3 regions of the Fictibacillus marinisediminis genome follow, and region 2 is predicted to be linked to each of the others. Evidence: riboswitches for the same ligand, from Rfam matches in the RefSeq annotation. Region 2 holds a riboswitch; each other region holds the start of a gene.
What was found. Region 2 has a riboswitch for cobalamin ahead of LCY76_RS18345 (ABC transporter substrate-binding protein). Riboswitches for the same ligand answer to the same signal wherever they lie in the genome.
Positions count from the first base shown of each region.

Region 1: another riboswitch for cobalamin. It lies ahead of metE (5-methyltetrahydropteroyltriglutamate--homocysteine S-methyltransferase); the one in region 2 lies ahead of LCY76_RS18345 (ABC transporter substrate-binding protein).
Region 3: another riboswitch for cobalamin. It lies ahead of LCY76_RS08415 (ribonucleoside-diphosphate reductase subunit alpha); the one in region 2 lies ahead of LCY76_RS18345 (ABC transporter substrate-binding protein).

Region 1 covers NZ_JAIWJX010000002.1:1,403,511-1,409,677, reverse strand. The annotation lists gene LCY76_RS07710 (SpoIIE family protein phosphatase) at 1-8, shown strand, start outside; gene LCY76_RS07705 (CheR family methyltransferase) at 56-913, opposite strand; gene LCY76_RS07700 (CHASE3 domain-containing protein) at 929-3,673, opposite strand; cobalamin riboswitch at 3,844-4,036, shown strand; gene metE (5-methyltetrahydropteroyltriglutamate--homocysteine S-methyltransferase) at 4,193-6,167, shown strand, end outside.
Region 2 covers NZ_JAIWJX010000002.1:3,434,057-3,440,223, reverse strand. The annotation lists gene eno (phosphopyruvate hydratase) at 1-435, shown strand, start outside; gene LCY76_RS18355 (nuclease-related domain-containing protein) at 706-1,653, shown strand; gene LCY76_RS18350 (GNAT family N-acetyltransferase) at 1,723-2,289, shown strand; cobalamin riboswitch at 2,326-2,516, shown strand; gene LCY76_RS18345 (ABC transporter substrate-binding protein) at 2,644-3,603, shown strand; gene LCY76_RS18340 (FecCD family ABC transporter permease) at 3,566-4,630, shown strand; gene LCY76_RS18335 (heme ABC transporter ATP-binding protein) at 4,627-6,093, shown strand; gene cbiB (adenosylcobinamide-phosphate synthase CbiB) at 6,090-6,167, shown strand, end outside.
Region 3 covers NZ_JAIWJX010000002.1:1,536,590-1,542,756, forward strand. The annotation lists gene LCY76_RS08395 (metal ABC transporter solute-binding protein, Zn/Mn family) at 1-126, opposite strand, end outside; gene LCY76_RS08400 (MogA/MoaB family molybdenum cofactor biosynthesis protein) at 298-810, shown strand; gene LCY76_RS08405 (Fur-regulated basic protein FbpA) at 956-1,144, shown strand; gene LCY76_RS08410 (CBS domain-containing protein) at 1,292-1,714, shown strand; cobalamin riboswitch at 1,767-1,968, shown strand; gene LCY76_RS08415 (ribonucleoside-diphosphate reductase subunit alpha) at 2,140-4,374, shown strand; gene LCY76_RS08420 (ribonucleotide-diphosphate reductase subunit beta) at 4,394-5,437, shown strand; gene crcB (fluoride efflux transporter CrcB) at 5,616-6,014, shown strand; gene crcB (fluoride efflux transporter CrcB) at 6,011-6,167, shown strand, end outside.

The DNA of each region.
Region 1 (6,167 bases), 2.0 Mb from region 2:
TCATTTAACATTTCAATAAAAAGCTAAAGACGGGCGATCAATTCGCCCGTCTTTTTTAATCTTGTTTTCTATATATTTTTTCAGCTGCATCAAACTCAGTATAGTATGGAGTCTTTTCGGAAAAGCGAAGTGATTCTTTGTTGCCGAGTCCAAGGAATCCACTTGGACATAGACTCTCATAGAACAATCCTTGCACCTGATTTTGAAGTTCACTTGTAAAATAAATCAATACATTACGGCAAATAATGACATGAAACTCATTAAAGGAAGAATCGGTGACGAGATTATGCTGAGCAAAAATAATATTGCGTAAAAGGGAAGGATGGAAATAGGCAAAATGCTCATCGGCCGCATAATACTCTGAAAATGCCTCTTTTCCACCTGCCTGCATGTAGTTCTTTGTATAGGTTTGCATCTTTAGCAGAGAAAATGTTCCCTGCTTTGCCTTCTCCAATACTTTTTCATTCATATCTGTAGCATAGATTGTGGTTTTATCAGCCAAGCCCTCTTCCTCAAGCAATATCGCCATCGAATAGACTTCTTCACCCGTAGCACAGCCCGCATGCCATATGCGAATCTCGGGAAGTTTCCTTAACTCAGGGACCACACGTTGCCGGAAGGCCTTGAAAAATTCGGGATCACGGAACATTTCAGTCACATTGATTGAAAAATCGTTGAGCAATTTTTCGAGAAAACCCTTTTCATGGATAACTTTCTCGAGCAGTCTCGTTATCGTTGGTATTCGTTCCATACGCATTCGGTTCTTGATCCGGCGGATAATAGACGATCTCATATATTTTCTGAAATCAAAACCGGAATGCCGATAGATCGCTTCTAAAAGGAGATCGGCCTCCAGGTTTTCAACGAATCCAAGTTCAATTTCATCTTCACTTGCAATAATTTGATCATTCATCATCTATGTTCGTCCTTACTTGTTTGTAATCCATACCCTCATGACCGAAAAGAGCTGTTCAATCCTCAAAGGCTTGCTGATATAATCCGATGCTCCGGCTTCCAAACATTTCTCACGGTCATTCTTCATCGCTTTTGCAGTCAGAGCGATAATAGGGACACCGGAGTTTTCTTCGTTCTCCCGGATCCTTCTCATGGTTTCATATCCATCCATAACCGGCATCATGATATCCATCAGGATCATATCAATGTTCTGCTCCCTTTCCAGCATTTCCAGACATTCTGTTCCGTTAGAAGCCGTAATAACCTTCATTTTTTCGTTTTCCAGTGCTGTTTTTAAAGCAAAAATATTACGGTGATCATCATCAACTATCAATACTGTTTTTCCTTTAAAGGAGCTGATATCAGCTGGAGCCTGTTCTGCAGCCGGCCGATCGTTCTTATTAAGTTCCTCAAGTACTTTGTTTTCTTCCTGAACTTCAGGAGAAATGGCAGCAGCAACCTCGCTCACTGCTTCATTCAGCTCTTGAACCGGAGCAAGTCCGTTAGGGAGGCTCGGAATATACAAGGTAAATGTACTTCCTTTCCCTTCTTCACTTTCGAGCTCAAGCCGCCCCCCCAGCAGTTTTACAAATTCAAGAGATATGGATAGGCCCAGGCCTGTACCGCCATATTTACGGACAGTTGCTCCATCTCCCTGCTGGAATGCTTCAAAAATTAAATCATGTTTGTTCTTGGATATTCCGATTCCCGTATCTTTAACCGTAATTTTAAGCAAGTGGTCTGCACCGTTCTGAAGGTCAAAAACAGGTTCTTTTTCGATATGCAGAGAAACCTTGCCTTCTTCGGTAAACTTAAAGGCATTGGATAGAAGATTTTTAATAATTTGCTGGAACCTCTTCTCATCCGTATAGAAGATATCTGGTACATCTTTCTCTTTTATGATTTCAAACTCAAGGTTCTTTTGATCGGCGATGTGTCCGAAATTCCGCTCAAACTGCCCAGGAAGCTCACTCATGTTCATCTCGCTGAAATGCATTTCAAGTTTACCAGCTTCGACTTTTGAAAGATCCAGAATATCGTTAATCAGGTTAAGCAGGTCTTGTCCAGAGGAGTGAATCACCCTCGCAAACTCCTCATCTTCAGAAGAAAGGCTATTCGAAGAATTCTCAGCAAGCATCTCAGAAAGGATCAGGATACTGTTAAGCGGTGTTCTCAGCTCATGTGACATATTGGCAAGAAATTCAGACTTGTACCTGGAGCTTAATGTCAGCTCCTTGGCTTTTTCTTCAAGCTGTACTTTTGCGTTCTGAAGTTCTGCCGATTTTCCTTCTGCTTCAATGGAACGCTGTTCAAGCTGCTCATTAATCATGCGCAGTTCTTCAGATTGCATCTGCAGTTCTTCGGATTGTGTCTGAAGCTCTTCGGATTGTGCTTGAAGTTCTTCTGTCATCGCCTGAGATTCTTTCAGCAGGCGGACAATTTCCATTCTGCCAATCACACTGTCGATGGTCAGGCCAAAAGTTTTTGTTGCGTTTTCGATCAGCTCAATGTGCTGTTCTGTAAATGTGTCAAGTGAAGCAAGTTCCAAAACTGCGATCACTTCCTGCTCATTCAGAACAGGGGCGATCAGCAAGCTCTTAGGACGAACTTCTCCAAGCCCTGTGCCAATGACTTGATAATCTGCCGGCAGCCTGTCCACCACAAGGATGCGTTTCTCAGACACACATTGCCCGATAAGGCCTTCCCCCTGTTTAAACGCCTCTCGCCCTGCTTCTCCGATCGGCTCTGAAAACGAACCTTTTTTTACGTATCGGGATTGTTCTCCGCTTCCTTCCCGGATATAGAGAGCACCCATGGAAGCCTGCGTTAAGTGGGCAACACCTGTAACAAATTTCTCTCCCAGCACTTTAATCGTAGATGTTCCCTGATATCTTTCGACTACCTGATTCGTGCTGGACTGCAGCCATTCCCTCTGCTCGACTTTATCAAGCAGTTCATTGGTCGCTTCAGCCAGGTCTTTGATTTCATCTTTCGTTTTTACATGTATGCGCTGGGTAACGTCACCGTTAGATGACATAGCCGTAATGGAACTTACAACAGCCTTAATGGTATTAATGATCGAGCCTGAAACAAAAGACGCAATAAGTGATGAAACAGCCACAACAATAACCAATAAAGAAAAGAGCCCTGTTTTCAGGAATTTGTTCTGCTCGTCAAGCCTGTCCGCCCGTTCTTTCGTCAAGCCTTTTTCAGTGGTTCTGAACGTGTCAAACTGGCTGCGGATCTGTTCCACACTTTGACTGCCTACATCTTTTTTAATAAGAGAGAGAACTTCTCCCTCCTTGTTTTCCTTCTTCAGCTGAATGGACGGATTTCCTGTTGTCTGAAGCCAATTGTGAATGGATTTATTAATTTCCTCGAGCCTATTTTGCTGTGTTGGATTATCGGCAATCAGCCCATAGAGCTTTTTATAATCGTTTTCCCAACTGGTCACTGCCAGATTAAAGGATTTAAGATGGCTCTCATCCCCGGTAATAATAAAGCCGCGCTGCCCGTTTTCCATATCGAGAACCTGCTTTTCAATCTCGTTGGTCAGCGAATGAACTTCTATGTCATGGTTAATAATAAAATTCCGCTCTTTTTGCATAGAGGCAATCTGATTATTTACTGCTAATATTGAAACGATCAGACAAAGAATAATCACTAGATATCCGGCAAAAATTTTAGCGCGGATTCCAAATCTGTTTCTCCCTATCATTTTATCATCCTGCCTTTGTTATTTTCATAGTTATCCACCTTTTATTATAAACAACAATTACCGATATAGATAGCTGGAAGTAAAGTATTTCCACGTCTTCTCTCTGCTTTTGATGCGTTGACTTCCTATTTTAGATATGATAGGCTTGTCTAAATTTTCAAAATCAAATTACATAATAGTGGAGACAAGGTTCCATTGCCCAAACGCAAAGGATGAAAAGGGAAGCCCGGTGAAAATCCGGCACGGTCCCGCCACTGTAAAAGGAAACGAGCTCATAATGACCACTGGCCGGCAGGCTGGGAAGGAATGCAGCTCGGTATAGAACCCTTGAGTCAGGAGACCTGCCTTGTTTCAACAACACTGTTTTAACCTACGGGAGATAGGGAGGTGTTAGATTCTTGCATACAATGGGGTTTTCTCTACCCTTTTTTAGGCATTTCTAACGTTCTGTCACTGGCGTTGGGAATGCTTTTTTTGTCATTAGCATATTTAGTATCTAAAAGAATGGAGAGATGACACATGAAAACGAGCAACTTGGGATACCCCCGTATCGGCAGCAATCGGGAGTGGAAAAGAGCACTGGAAGCATTTTGGAAAAGAGAACTGACGGAAGCCAGTTTTCTGCAGCAGATGGAACAGATCAGGCTTGCAAATCTGCAAAAACAAAAAGACATGGGCATAGATATTATTCCAGTCAATGATTTTACACTTTATGATCACATGCTCGATATGGCAGTGATGTTCGGGCTAGTGCCAAAAAGATTTGAAGCAGCGAAAAATCCCATCTCCCTTTACTTTGGCATGGCGAGAGGGAAACAAGAAGCGGTCGCATGTGAAATGACCAAATGGTTTAACACAAACTACCATTACATCGTGCCGGAATGGGAAGACCGTACGCCGAGGTTAGTGGAAAACAAGCCCCTTACCGCTTACAAGGAAGCAAAGGAGAAGCTTGGGATTGAAGGAAAACCGGTCATTGTCGGGCCTGTTACTTTTATTAAATGCGCAAAAGGATACCTTCCCGAACAGGAAGACACACTGCTTTCTCAGCTTGTCCCGTTATACTGCCGAATTCTTCAGGAACTGGAACAGGCGGGCGCCCAATGGATTCAAATCGACGAGCCCATTTTCGTTACTTCCCTATCCGAAGAAGAACTAACAGCATCCAAGAAAATCTATGAACAGTTTCATAAAGCCAGTTCCGGTCTTAATATTATGCTGCAGACGTACTTTGAGAGCGCAGAGCATTACAAAGAAATCATTCAGTTTCCTGTCCAGGGGATCGGACTGGATTTTGTCCATGGCGAAAAAACACTGGATGAGATGCGTATGCATGGGTTCCCAGAGGATAAAGTGCTGGGTGCAGGCATACTTGACGGCAGAAATATATGGCGTGCCAATTTGAGCCAAAAGCAAGAGCTTATACTCCAGCTTGAAGAACTGGCTGCATCCGAACGGATATGGATACAGCCTTCCTGCAGCTTGCTTCATGTTCCTGTTTCAGCCAAACACGAGCATTCCCTTCCGCAAGAACTATACAACAGTCTTGCCTTTGCTGACGAAAAACTGGAAGAACTGCGATTGCTTTCTTCACCTTCGCAACAAGAAGCAATAAAGAAGTATGATGATGCTCTTTACTTGCTGAACAGCTCTCCGGCAAGAAACCGGACAGAGGTTTTATGGGAGGTTGAAAAAGCTCAAGGCAAAGACCTCAAGCGAAATCAGCCATACATGAACAGAAAACAAAAACAGCAGGAAGTTTGGAATCTCCCTCTCCTCCCTACGACAACCATTGGAAGCTTTCCGCAGACAGCGGAAGTAAAGCAGGCCAGGGGGAAACATAAGCGAGGGGAATGGACGAAAGCACAGTATGATCAATTCGTTAAAAACCAAATTGAAAAGTGGATTAAAATCCAGGAAGATATTGGCTTAGATGTTCTTGTTCATGGTGAGTTTGAACGAACAGACATGGTGGAATTTTTCGGACAAAAACTTAACGGGTTTGCTTTCTTAGAGAATGGATGGGTTCAGTCCTATGGATCTCGCTGCGTTAAACCGCCTGTCATCTACGGTGATGTCGATTTCAGTGAACCAATGACCGTAAACGAAAGTGTGTATGCACAGTCTCTGACAGATAAACCGGTAAAAGGAATGCTGACCGGGCCGGTGACCATCTTAAACTGGTCCTTTGTCCGGGATGATATTTCAAGAGAGAATGTCTGCTATCAAATAGCAAATGCCCTGCAAAAAGAAGTGCTTGCACTGGAATCTGCCGGCATTACCATGATCCAAGTAGATGAACCCGCATTAAGAGAGGGTCTGCCGCTGAAGAAAAGCAAGTGGCAGCATTATATTGACTGGTCTGTTAACTGCTTTTTGCTGACCACCTGCGCTGTAAAGGAAACCACGCAGATCCACACCCATATGTGCTATTGCGATTTTAACGAGTTTCTTGGCGTTATCAGCAAGCTGGATGCCGATGTGATTTCTCTTG
Region 2 (6,167 bases):
GAAGATGGCTTGGATGAAAACGACTGGGAAGGCCACAAGCTATTGACTGACCGTCTTGGCGACAAAATTCAGCTTGTAGGAGACGACCTTTTCGTAACGAACACAAACAAACTTGCTCAAGGTATTGAGCAAGGTGTGGGTAACTCCATCCTTATCAAAGTTAACCAAATCGGTACGCTGACTGAAACATTCGACGCGATCGAAATGGCTAAACGCGCAGGCTATACTGCAGTAATCTCTCACCGTTCTGGTGAAAGTGAAGACAGCACAATCGCTGACATCGCTGTAGCGACTAACGCTGGACAAATCAAAACAGGTGCTCCATCCCGTACTGACCGTGTAGCGAAGTACAACCAATTGCTTCGTATCGAAGACGAATTGGCAAGCATCAGCCGCTACCCTGGATTGAGCGCATTCTACAACCTTCAAAAATAAGCTATTTTACGTAAACCGCTTGAGACCTGATCAGTCTCAAGCGTTTTTTTTGTGAGGAGGACTCTGCTGATTTCGTGATTGGCGCGTATTTTAGGGAGATCCGCATGTATTTCAGGAAGATTGGCATGTATTTTTGAGAGATTGGCATGTAAATCCTCAAGAATGGATCGTATTTACAAAACACAAATTTGATGAGACTGCAGAAGAGGAGAAATAGCGCTTTTTAGCGAAATAAACTGGAAAACATATGAAGGATGTGATTCCTAAATTGTGAATGAACAAAAACTGCCCATATATATTCGGAAATTAGAGGCTTTATTACGAAGACTTCCGATAAATCACCAAAAACGCACAAAAATTGAACAGAGTTATGCCAGACAAATGGCAGGATACAAGGGTGAAAAGGCAATCGCATATTACCTTGAACGACTTCCCAAAAAGGAGTATACAATTTTTCATGGGCTGCGGCTTCTAGAGGGATCCTATTACTTTCAAATGGATTACCTCATCCTATCTTCGTTCTTCTTTTTAATCTTAGAAGTGAAAAACTTATCCGGCATTCTTACCTTTGATACAAACTACCGACAATTAATCCGTGTAAATAATGAAAAAGAAGAAGCTTTTCCTGATCCGCTTTTGCAGGTAGAGCGTCAGCAGAACCAGCTAACATCTTGGTTAGCTGTAAGAAAACTACCTCGCATTCCCATCGAGTCCCTTATAGTCGTAAGCAGTCCTTATACCCTCATTAAAAATCCTCTTACCCCTGATTTATCCCGCAATATCATCCATGGCGCCAACCTTCCATCGGTAATCAGCAGCTTACAAACCCGTTACACAACTCAAATTATGACAAATAAAGAGGTCAATAGAGCCGCAAAGCAATTCAACAAAAACCATATTCCCTTCAATCCTGACATACTATCAAAGTTTCAAATACAGCCCAATGAGCTCTTAACGGGCGTTTATTGTTCAGTTTGTTCTTCTATAGGTATGAAAAAGCTGTATACGAACTGGATTTGCTCTTCGTGTGATCATTCCTCCAAGATCGCTCATCTCCATTCATTAGATGACTATAAGCTTCTAGTTAGCTCTACAATTACAAATCGAGACCTCAGGGGATTTTTAGGATTGACTTCTCCCTCTATTTCAGCGAAAATCCTCAAATCTCTAAACCTCCCTCACACGGGAACCTATAAAGACAGGAGATATCATCTTTAAATTTCAGGAGCTGCATATTATGATAAAATAAATCATTTCATACTCGGTACAAACGGGGAGGTTTGGAGCATGCCGAAAATGGAGCTTGAATTTGAAAGACTGAAGATCAGGGAAATTACGGTGAATGATGCCTCTGTTATCGCACAATGGAAAAGCGGTCCTCTCTTTCGGAAAATGTCTACAGGTTCTATGACCATCATTAATGAAGGCAATCAAAGGCAGGATATTGAGAAAAGCTTAAGCCAGATGAACGAATCTTACTTGATGATTATCGAAAAGAGGAGCTCGCAGCCTGTTGGATACGTCCGTTTCAACTGGATGGGAAGCTCGCAGCGTTATGGCTGGCTTCGGTTCGGACTCGGTGCCGAACAAGGAAAAGGATACATGGGGGAAGCACTGGCAGGCATCTTTCAGCACCTGTTTCAGCATGAGACCTACAGGATTGATGCTGAGGTCTACGAATATAACACAAGAAGCCTGAAGCTCCTGAAGTCCCTGGGGTTTCAAAAGGAAGGCGTCAGAAGGCAAGCCTACTTTGACGAAGATCAGTATTTTGATATACATGTTATGGGCCTGCTCAAGAGCGACTGGCTGGAAGTCAGCCCGCAGTCCCGGGCGTCATTGAACATAAATTAAACTTTTCATTTTGCCGGTAAGAGGTATAATGGATATAGCTGAATATGCGGTTAAGGTCCGTTTTGTGTCAAATAAAACGTTAAAAGGGAAGCTGGTTCAAGTCCAGCACGGTCCCGCCACTGTAATCGGGAAATCTTCTTATGTTTCCACTGTTCTGTCAAAGAATGGGAAGGAAAAGAAGATTGTTGATCGAGAGTCAGGAGACCTGCCTTAATTGCCTGTGCGAACCTTCGAGGAAAAGGTGAAGCAATTGTAATCATTTATTGATTAACTGTTGATTCGCTCTCCGAAGGGAGGGCTTTTTTTTGTTTTGCACAATCCCAGCTAAATGATACATACAGGAGCGTGAAGGAATTGAAGAAGTTTACACAAATTGCGATGATGCTGATGCTCGTGATCGCCATCATTGCCGGTTGTTCGGCTGGAAATCAGTCAACTGACAAAAAGGAAACCGGTGCCAATCAGGCAAAGAGTGAATTCCCCGTAACGATTAAAGATGCGGCGGGTGAGAACGTAAAAATTGATAAGAAACCAAAAAAGGTCGTCTCGCTCATACCGAGTAATACAGAGGTCGCATTTGCACTTGGCTTGGATAAGGAAATTGTCGGCGTTTCTGACTTTGACAACTATCCAGAAGCAGCTGTGAAAAAGACTAAAATCGGCGGATTGGATTTTAACGTGGAAAAGATTGTTGGCTTGAAGCCTGATCTCGTTCTTGCTCATGCCTCCAGTGCGCATACTTCCAAGCAGGGAATTGATCAGCTTAAGAATGCCGGGATCAAAGTAATTGTGATCAATGATGCGCAGAACTTTACGGATACATACAAGTCCATCGACATGATCGCTAAAGCGACGGGCACTCAAAAACAAGGTGACAAGATTGTAAAATCCATGAAGGATGATCTGTCAGCGATCAAGGAAAAAGCAAAACACGTAAAGAAAGAAAAAAAAGTTTGGGTTGAGGTTGCTCCAGCTCCGGAGATTTTTACTGCCGGCAAGGGTACATTCATTGATGAGATGCTGAACGCCATTCATGCCAAAAATGCCGCTGGGGAATTGAAGGGATGGGCAAAGGTATCTGAAGAGCAGCCTGTCAAATACAAACCGGACGCGATCGTCACAACGTACGGCTATTACTCCAAAAAGCCGGTGGAACAGATTATGGCCCGTAAAGCCTGGAAGGACGTTCCTGCGGTAAAAAACAAAGAAATTTATGATGTGCACTCTGATAAGGTGACACGTCCGGGACCGCGATTGATTGAAGGAGTGGAGGAGCTTGCAAAAGCCATCTATCCGGAAGTATACAAAAAGTAAAATTATCATTTCATATACAGCAGTGCTTCTGCTGTTGGGCTTAGCTGTTGCCTTGGGGATATCGGTAGGTTCTATACCTATCCCCCTTTTTCATGTAGTGCAGATTTTAGGAGCGAAGCTTTTCCACTATCCCGTACCAGCATCCATTGATTCTTCGATCGTTAATATCGTCATGGAAATCCGCTTTCCACGAGTCGTGCTCGCTATGCTTGTCGGCTGCTCTTTGGCGCTGGCGGGAACGGCATTTCAGGGGCTGCTGAAAAATCCTCTGGCCGATCCTTATACGCTGGGTGTTTCATCCGGTTCTGCTTTGGGCGCTGTGGCTGTGCTGTTCTTTGGCATTCAGCTGCCTATACTGGGGAGTTTTACACTTCCGGTGGTTAGCATCATTACCGGCTTTCTTACCCTTGTTGGGGTTATCTATTTTGCTCGCCTTGTGCAGCGCAGCCTGTCTGTTGAGACGATTATTTTGGCAGGGATTTTAAGCAGCTCGTTTATAGGTGCTGTAACGTCTCTTTTAATCGCTCTGACTGGTGATGAATTAAGACAGATTATCGGCTGGCTGCTCGGCAGCGTATCCATGAGAGGATGGCCGTATGTTCAGCTCATCGCTCCGTTTTTGGCCGCAGGGCTTTTGATTCTTCTGGCAAGTGCTCGTGAATTAAATGCGCTTTCCTTTGGCCAGCAGGATGCAAAAACCATTGGTGTTGACGTGAAAAAACATACGTCACTCGTACTGTTCGGGGCCTCGCTTCTGACGGGATCTGCAGTAGCGGTGTCAGGCACCATCGGGTTTGTCGGCCTTGTCATCCCTCACATGGCCCGCATGATATGGGGAGTAGATCATCGCCATCTGCTGCCGCTGTCCACGCTTCTGGGCGGGGTGTTTCTCGTTCTGGTTGATCTCATCGCCCGAACGATCATCGCGCCGACGGAGCTGCCTATCGGTGTCTTGACAGCGATTATCGGAAGTCCGATCTTTGCCTTAATCTTTATTCGCTATCGTCGAAAGAAGGTGACCACATGATCCAGATCCAGCAGCTTACTGGAGGATATGACGGAAAGCCCGTCGTAAAAGATCTTTCTTTTTCCATTGAAAGAGGAAAAATAACCGGCATCATCGGACCAAATGGGAGCGGGAAGACCACTCTCATGAAAATGATGAACGGAATGCTTTCCCCGCAATCCGGTGAGGTTCTTATAAAAGGAAAGCCAATCAGCAGCTACTCTGCAAAAGAATTGGCAAAAATTATTGCCGTTCTTCCTCAGCATGCGGAAAGCTCGTTTGATTTTACCGTCCACGAAGTGGTGGCGCTCGGCCGGTATCCCTTTTACAAAGGATTGCTGAAACAATCAACGCAGAAGGATGAAGAGATGGTCCAGCGATCCATGGAGTTTACAGGCGTCCAGCATTTTGCGGAGAAAAGCATTCAATCCCTAAGCGGCGGGGAACGGCAGCGGGTTCTTTTAGCTAAGGCGCTTGCGCAGGAACCGGAGATTCTGCTGCTCGATGAACCGACAAACCATCTTGATCTTTCCTATCAAATGAAACTCATGGACTTGCTCAAAGATTGGGTGCAGGGCTGCCAGTTGACGGTAGTTGCCATATTGCATGATTTGAATATTGCCAGTCTGTACTGTGACCAGGTTCTTCTTCTCGATGACGGAAAGGAGAAGGCGGTCGGAAAGCCTGGTGACATTATGGACAGCATCCTGCTGGAAGGTGTTTATGATACGAAGCTGAGCAGGCAGGAGCATCCGCAGAAGCCGAAGCCCCTGATCGCACTGGTGCCAAGTGAACGTGAGGAACAAAAGAAAATAGAAGATATTGAGCTTCAAACCACAAGTGAAGCGATGGTGTTCCGAAGCCCCTATTTTTTAAAAACGATGTCTTCTGCCCTGATCGGCGGAGGGTTCTGCTGGGCGAATACGTTTGTTAACCGACATGTGGATAAAAACTACAATTATGACGATGCACATTCTGAATATGAAGCGTATCTGCACTCCCTTCCTGTCAATCCGAACGAGACCATTGGAATGATGACAGCAGCACGGCTTGAGGATGCAGGTATGGTATCAATAGAAAAAGAAGGAATCAAGATCCTTGCTGCAGCAACAGCAGGAACATCCAATGCGGTAGATGCTGCACAATCGTGGCAGCGGAAGGATGATACTGTGGCGATCGGTACGATTAACATCTGGCTCTTTATTGAGGGAGAGCTAACCGATGAGGCATTTGTTCAGGCGATGATGACAGCGATAGAAGCAAAGTCGAGCGCTCTCAGAGACTATGGAATTAAAGATCCTATTACTGGAACGATTGCTACAGGCACTTCGACTGACAGCCTTTGCATCGCATCGACCCAGGAAGGAGAAAGAATGAGGTACGCCGGTACGATTACACCGATTGGAAAAGCGATTGGCCATACGGTCTATCAGACGGTGGGAAAAGCGATCGAAAACTATAGAAAGAGAATGGCACAAACATGATCATTGCTCTTCATTTATTATCCATTATACTCGCTTTGATCATCGACCAGCTCATCGGAGACCCTCGCTGGCTG
Region 3 (6,167 bases), 1.9 Mb from region 2:
ATAAAGTGTTGTAGTTATGGTAAGCTTATGAGGGCTGTTTAATTTATGTTTAGTGCCATTCGCGCAGCCGGATAGTATCAGTGATCCTATGATCATAAACGTCAAGGCGGCATAGTGTCTTTTCATATGAGTGCTCCTTCCAAACGCATCAAAAATAATTCATCTTATTATAACGGAAACATTACGTTTTGCAAAGCGTATTTGTTCCGATTTATTTTTGAGCATGCAAAAGAATAGACTTCTGTCCATGAATAAAGGATAATACATCCATTACAACCTTTTGGAAAGGGGAAGCAAATGAGTGTAGAAGATCATAAAAGACAGGCTCCTTCTTCTGTCTGCTGCAAGATTATTACTGTGAGTGATACGAGATCAGAAGAAACCGATCGCACCGGCACTCTTATAAAAGAGCAGTTAACGCTGAACGGCCATACAGTGGGAGACTATGTAATTGTAAAAGATGAGCGAAGGGAAATCGAATCTTCTGTCTTGGCAGGGTGTGAAGCAAGTGATATCCAGGCTATTTTAATTAATGGCGGAACTGGCATTGCTGTCAGGGATGTTACCATTGAAACGCTAAAACCATTGTTTACAAAGGAAATTACAGGTTTTGGCGAGCTTTTCAGGATGTTAAGTTATATCGAGGATATTGGATCTGCAGCCATTCTGAGCAGAGCAGCGGCAGGAGTTGTTGGCTCCACAGCGGTTTTTGCAATGCCCGGATCAACAGGAGCGGCAGCTTTAGCCATGAAAAAGCTGATTCTCCCCGAGCTCTCTCATGTCATTCGGGAAATCAATAAAGATTTATAAAGAAGAAAAAAAGTCAGTTCTTCCGTTTAGTGGTCATAAATGTATACTCTATCCAATAAATTTCAGTAAAGAGCCATGATTGCTGAAACTATTTAATTGGATCAACGTATACTATACTATGAAAACGCTTTAACGGGAGGAAATGATGGGCGGATTACTGCGGAAAGCCGTTGAAGAGAGGAAGAATTTCCTTATTCAGATGCTAAAGAAAAACGGAATAAACAAAGAAGTAGAAGCAGAGCTTTCCACATGGCCATTGACTGAATTGGAAGAAGAATATAAAAGCTGGCTTTTTCAGCAAAAGGATGGGATGGATCCTGGCAAAAAAGTTTAAATAAAACACAGTGAGGGAATAAACAATAGAACGTATGTGTCCTTCTTAGGGCTTTTTTTGTGTGATGGCTTAATACTGCTCATCTATTTTATTTTTTGTTATAGTAGAAAAGAACGGCTGCAATTTATGATTAAAGGAGATCACAGCATGAACATAGCTTTTTATCTATTGCCTAAAGAAGAGGTTAAATATTTGAATCCTGAATCGACCATCAGGCAGGCATTGGAGAAGCTTTCTTATCACAAATATACATCTGTTCCCCTTGTTTCAGAGGAAGGGCAGTATGTCGGTACGCTCACAGAAGGGGATCTGCTTTGGAAATTGAAAGAAGCGTTCGACCTTGGCTTCTATGATGTAGTGAAAACAAAACTGAAGGATGTTCCACAGCGTGTGAACAACATCTCAGTATCAATCAATTCAAATATGGAAGATTTAATTACGTTGGCAACTGACCAGAACTTTATTCCGGTGACTGACGACGACGGGCATTTTATTGGGATTATCCGCCGCCGGGACATCATTAAGTACTGCGCAAATACAATATGGAATAACAAAATAAATGAAAACTAGGTGTTGACAAATACTATATTTAGTGTGAAAGTAAATGTATCAAACTAAATATAGTATTTTTGAAACAAAAGGTGTCTTATAAGACTTAATAGGGAATCCGGTAAATCAATCCGGAGCTGTCCCCGCAACTGTCATGTGGACGAAATGAGAATCCACTGTGTAAGGAACGCGCACGATCGTGTGGCTTTTACATGGGAAGGCTCAGAGTAGGAGGAAGCATTAGCCAGTAGACCTGCCTTTTTGTTTCACGATTTTGATTCTTCGGGGATTGAGAAGCAAAAACGGCACACTTTACTGCTATTTTTGATTCTTACAACTCGTGTCGTTTTTTTAGGCTCATCCACTGGATGGGCCTTTTTATTTTGCAGATTTTTAGAGGAGGAGATTTGACTTTGGTTATAGCAGGCGGAACAGATCATCTTGTTATGAATTGGCTGGATGAAATTCTATTGGGCTTTCCCCAGCTTGATAAAAAGGAAGAGTATACAGAACAGATAGGCTATTATGCTGATAATGGCAGTTCTCAAACAGAAGCGATGAATATGGCTATTTTGCATGCACTTGAAAGAATTTCAATGCATGAGCCGGATTGGACCTTCGTCGCAGGAAGAATGCATCTTAAAAAAATCTACTCAGATGCAGTAAAAAACAGGGGGGGCCAGGGAGTTCATGGCTATGGCCAATTCTATGGATTAATTCGTACACTGACAGACAAAGGAATCTATGATAATAACTTGTTAAGCAGCTATTCACCAGAAGAAATAGATGAGCTTGAAGCGGTGATTGTCCCTCAAAGGGATGAGCTTTTTACATATATAGGACTTCGTACATTGGCTGACCGTTATCTTGCCAAATCGCATGATGGCAAAGTGTTTGAATTGCCTCAGGAACGATTTATGATCATCGCGATGTCCTTGATGTCCGACGAACCTTCAGGCCGCCGCATGGATCTGATTAAAGAAGCGTACTGGGCAATGTCGAACCTGTATATGACCGTGGCAACTCCTACACTTGCCAATGCGGGTAAAAGCTATGGCCAGCTGTCAAGCTGCTTCATCGATACGATGGATGACAGCCTTCGAGGAATCTATGATTCTACAACAGATGCAGCAACACTTTCGAAAGGCGGAGGAGGGATCTCCGTTTACCTTGGCAAAATCAGAAGCCTTGGTTCAGAGATAAGAGGCTTCAAGGGCAATTCATCGGGCATTATTCCATGGGCGAAGCTGTTGAACCAGACAGCGGTCAGTGTCGATCAGCTCGGACAGAGAAAGGGAGCCATCGCCATCTACTACAATGTGTTCGGCAAGGATCTTTTTTCTTTTCTTGATGCCAAGCTGAATAATGGTGACGAACGGCAGCGGGTTCATGACCTGTTTTTGGGTCTCTGCATTCCGGATTTATTTATGGAAAAGGCAGAGTCGAGAGAAGACTGGTATCTGTTTGATCCTTATACGGTAAAAAAAGTAATGGGCTATGAATTGGATGATTTTTTTGATGAAGAACCCGGCAAAGGGAGTTTCCGCGATAAATATGATGAGTGCGCGGCCGCAGCCGATCAAGGGCTTTTTGGTGAAAAAGGTTCAGGAGGCTATGACGTTGTACCAGCCATTGAAATTTTTAAAAGAATCATGAAAAGCCAGCTGGAAACGGGAGTGCCGTATATGTTTTACCGGGACACGGTTAATCGGGCTAATCCTAATAAGCATGCCGGAATGGTTTACTGCAGCAATCTTTGCACGGAAATTGCCCAGAACGGATCAGCGACTACGGTCGAAGAGGAAGTAACACAGGACGGTAAAATCTTGATCACAAAGATACCTGGAGATTATGTGACTTGCAACTTAAGCTCTATTTCGCTTGCAAAAGCAGTAAAGGATGATGTGCTTGAGAGATTGATCCCAATCCAAATCCGTATGCTGGATAATGTCATTGATATGAATCAGGAGCGAATAGAAGTGAAACAAGCGGTGCTTACCAATAAGAAGTACAGGGCGATCGGATTGGGTACATTCGGGCTGCATCACTTGCTGGCAGTGGAAGGAATACGCTGGGAATCTGAAGAAGCCGTAGCTTATAATGACCGTCTTTATGAAAAAATCAGCTATTTAAGCATCCGGGCCAGCTATGAACTGGCGAAGGAAAAAGGCGCCTATCCCGCCTTTAAAGGATCTGACTGGGAAACCGGTGTTTATTTTGAAGACAGGAAGTATGAGTCTGAAGAGTGGACTATATTAAAAGAGCAGGTTCATCAGACAGGCCTGCGGAATGCATGGCTTATGGCGGTTGCTCCGAATGCGACGACCAGTTTAATTGCGAACTCCACAGCATCCGTCGATCCTATTTTTAAAAAAGAGTACTCTGAGGAGAAGAAGGATTTTAGGATCCCGGTGACGGCTCCAGATCTTACACCTCAGACAAGCTGGTATTATAAATCGGCATACGAGCTGGATCAGCATTGGAGCATTAGACAGAACGCCGTCAGACAGAAGCATGTAGACCAGTCCATCTCGTTTAACTTTTATGTCAAAAATACGATTAAAGCGAAGGAACTTCTCGATCTTCACATGACGGCATGGAAATCAGGTCTCAAAACAACGTATTATACGAGGTCTACATCTATTGCAGAATTGGAAGACTGTGAAAGCTGTTCCAGCTAATAAGGGAGTTATTTTATTAATGAAAACGAAAACACTGACAGAACGGAAACTATATGATGTAGAAGCACCGAATGCTTCTACCGGTCTAATTAACGGACAGAGCTCCAATGTCTTAAATTGGGATGACGTTCGGTACAGCTGGGCATACCCGCTCTATAAAAACATGCTCGCGAATTTTTGGACTCCCTTTGAGATCAATATGTCTGGCGACGTGAAACAATATCCGAATCTATCAAGCGAGGAAAAGGATACTTTTAATAAGATCATTGGACTGTTGGCGTTTCTGGACAGCATTCAGACGGATTACTCTTCAAGAGTGGCGGCGTACTTGACCGATTCCAGCCTGTCGGCACTAATGACGGTTTTATCCTTTCAGGAGGTTGTGCATAACCAGTCCTATTCGTATGTGTTATCGAGCTTGGTGAACAAGCAAAAACAAGATGAGATTTTTGAATACTGGAAGCATGATCCTGTCTTAAGGGAACGGAACGATTTTATTGCAAACGGCTATCTGAAGTTTACAGAAGAGCCATCACCAAAAACGTTTATGGAATCGATCGTCTATGACATTGTCCTTGAGGGATTAAACTTCTATTCTGGTTTTGCTTTCTTTTATAATCTTGCCCGAAACCAGAAAATGGTCGCCTCCAGTACGATGATCAATTATATCAACCGGGATGAGCAGCTGCACGTCAGGCTCTTCTGCCAAATTTTCAAAGAACTGCTGAATGAAGTTCCGGAATTGAATTCTGAAGAGACGGTCCAGTTTGTTCAGGAAACCTTTAAAAAGGCGGCTGAACTGGAAATACAGTGGGGACGGTACATTATCGGGGACCGTTTTCCTGGGTTGCGAATGGATGAACTTGAAGCCTATATTAAATTCATGGCCAATAAGCGGGTCAATGAGCTGGGAATACAGCGTCCTTTTGATGGGTTTAGAGAGAATCCAATGAAATGGATCAAAGCGTATGAAGATATCAATCATGGTAAGAGTGATTTTTTTGAACAGAAGTCAAGACAATATACAAAAGTCTCAGATGCCAATGGTTTTGACGATTTGTAAATTTTAACGCAAATTGTGCTAATGGAATTAAACATGATAATATGATGTTGGAGATGAAAACAGCAGCTCCTGCCGCGATTGCGGCAGGAGTCTGTTTTGTTGCATAGAAGTAATGTCTAGCTCCAGCGCCCAAGTCCTCGAGGTCGCTTGCGCTTTTCTTATAGAAAGGATGACGGATATGCTGCTTTACGTACTTGTGGGACTGGCAGGAATAGCCGGTGCCCTTCTACGGTACGGCCTTGGGCTCGGTATCGCACTTGTTTGGGAAGGGAGCTATCCGCTGGCGACCTTCTTAACCAACATGGCAGGCTCATTTGCTCTCGGATATCTTACGTTTCGAATCGGCAGAAATCCCAGGATTCACCCCTATTTAATGACGGTGCTTGGAACAGGATTGATCGGGTCGTTTACGACATTTTCTACATTTACTGTGGAAAATATTCAGCTTCTTCAGACGGGCCGCACGGCAACAGCAGTCCTATATATCATCCTAAGTTTACTAGGCGGGCTAACCATGTCATGGCTAGGTTTCCTTCTTGGATCACTGACACGAGGCGGCGAGGAACAGCGAGTATGATGCAAGTGATGCTTGTAGCAGCGGGCGGGTTCTTTGGAGCCATTTTCAGATTTGGCCTTGGACAATTCATAAAAAGGATAACAGACTCCCCTTTTCCAATCGCTACCTTGTTTGTTAATATTACTGGTTCATTTCTACTCGGTATGCTTACAG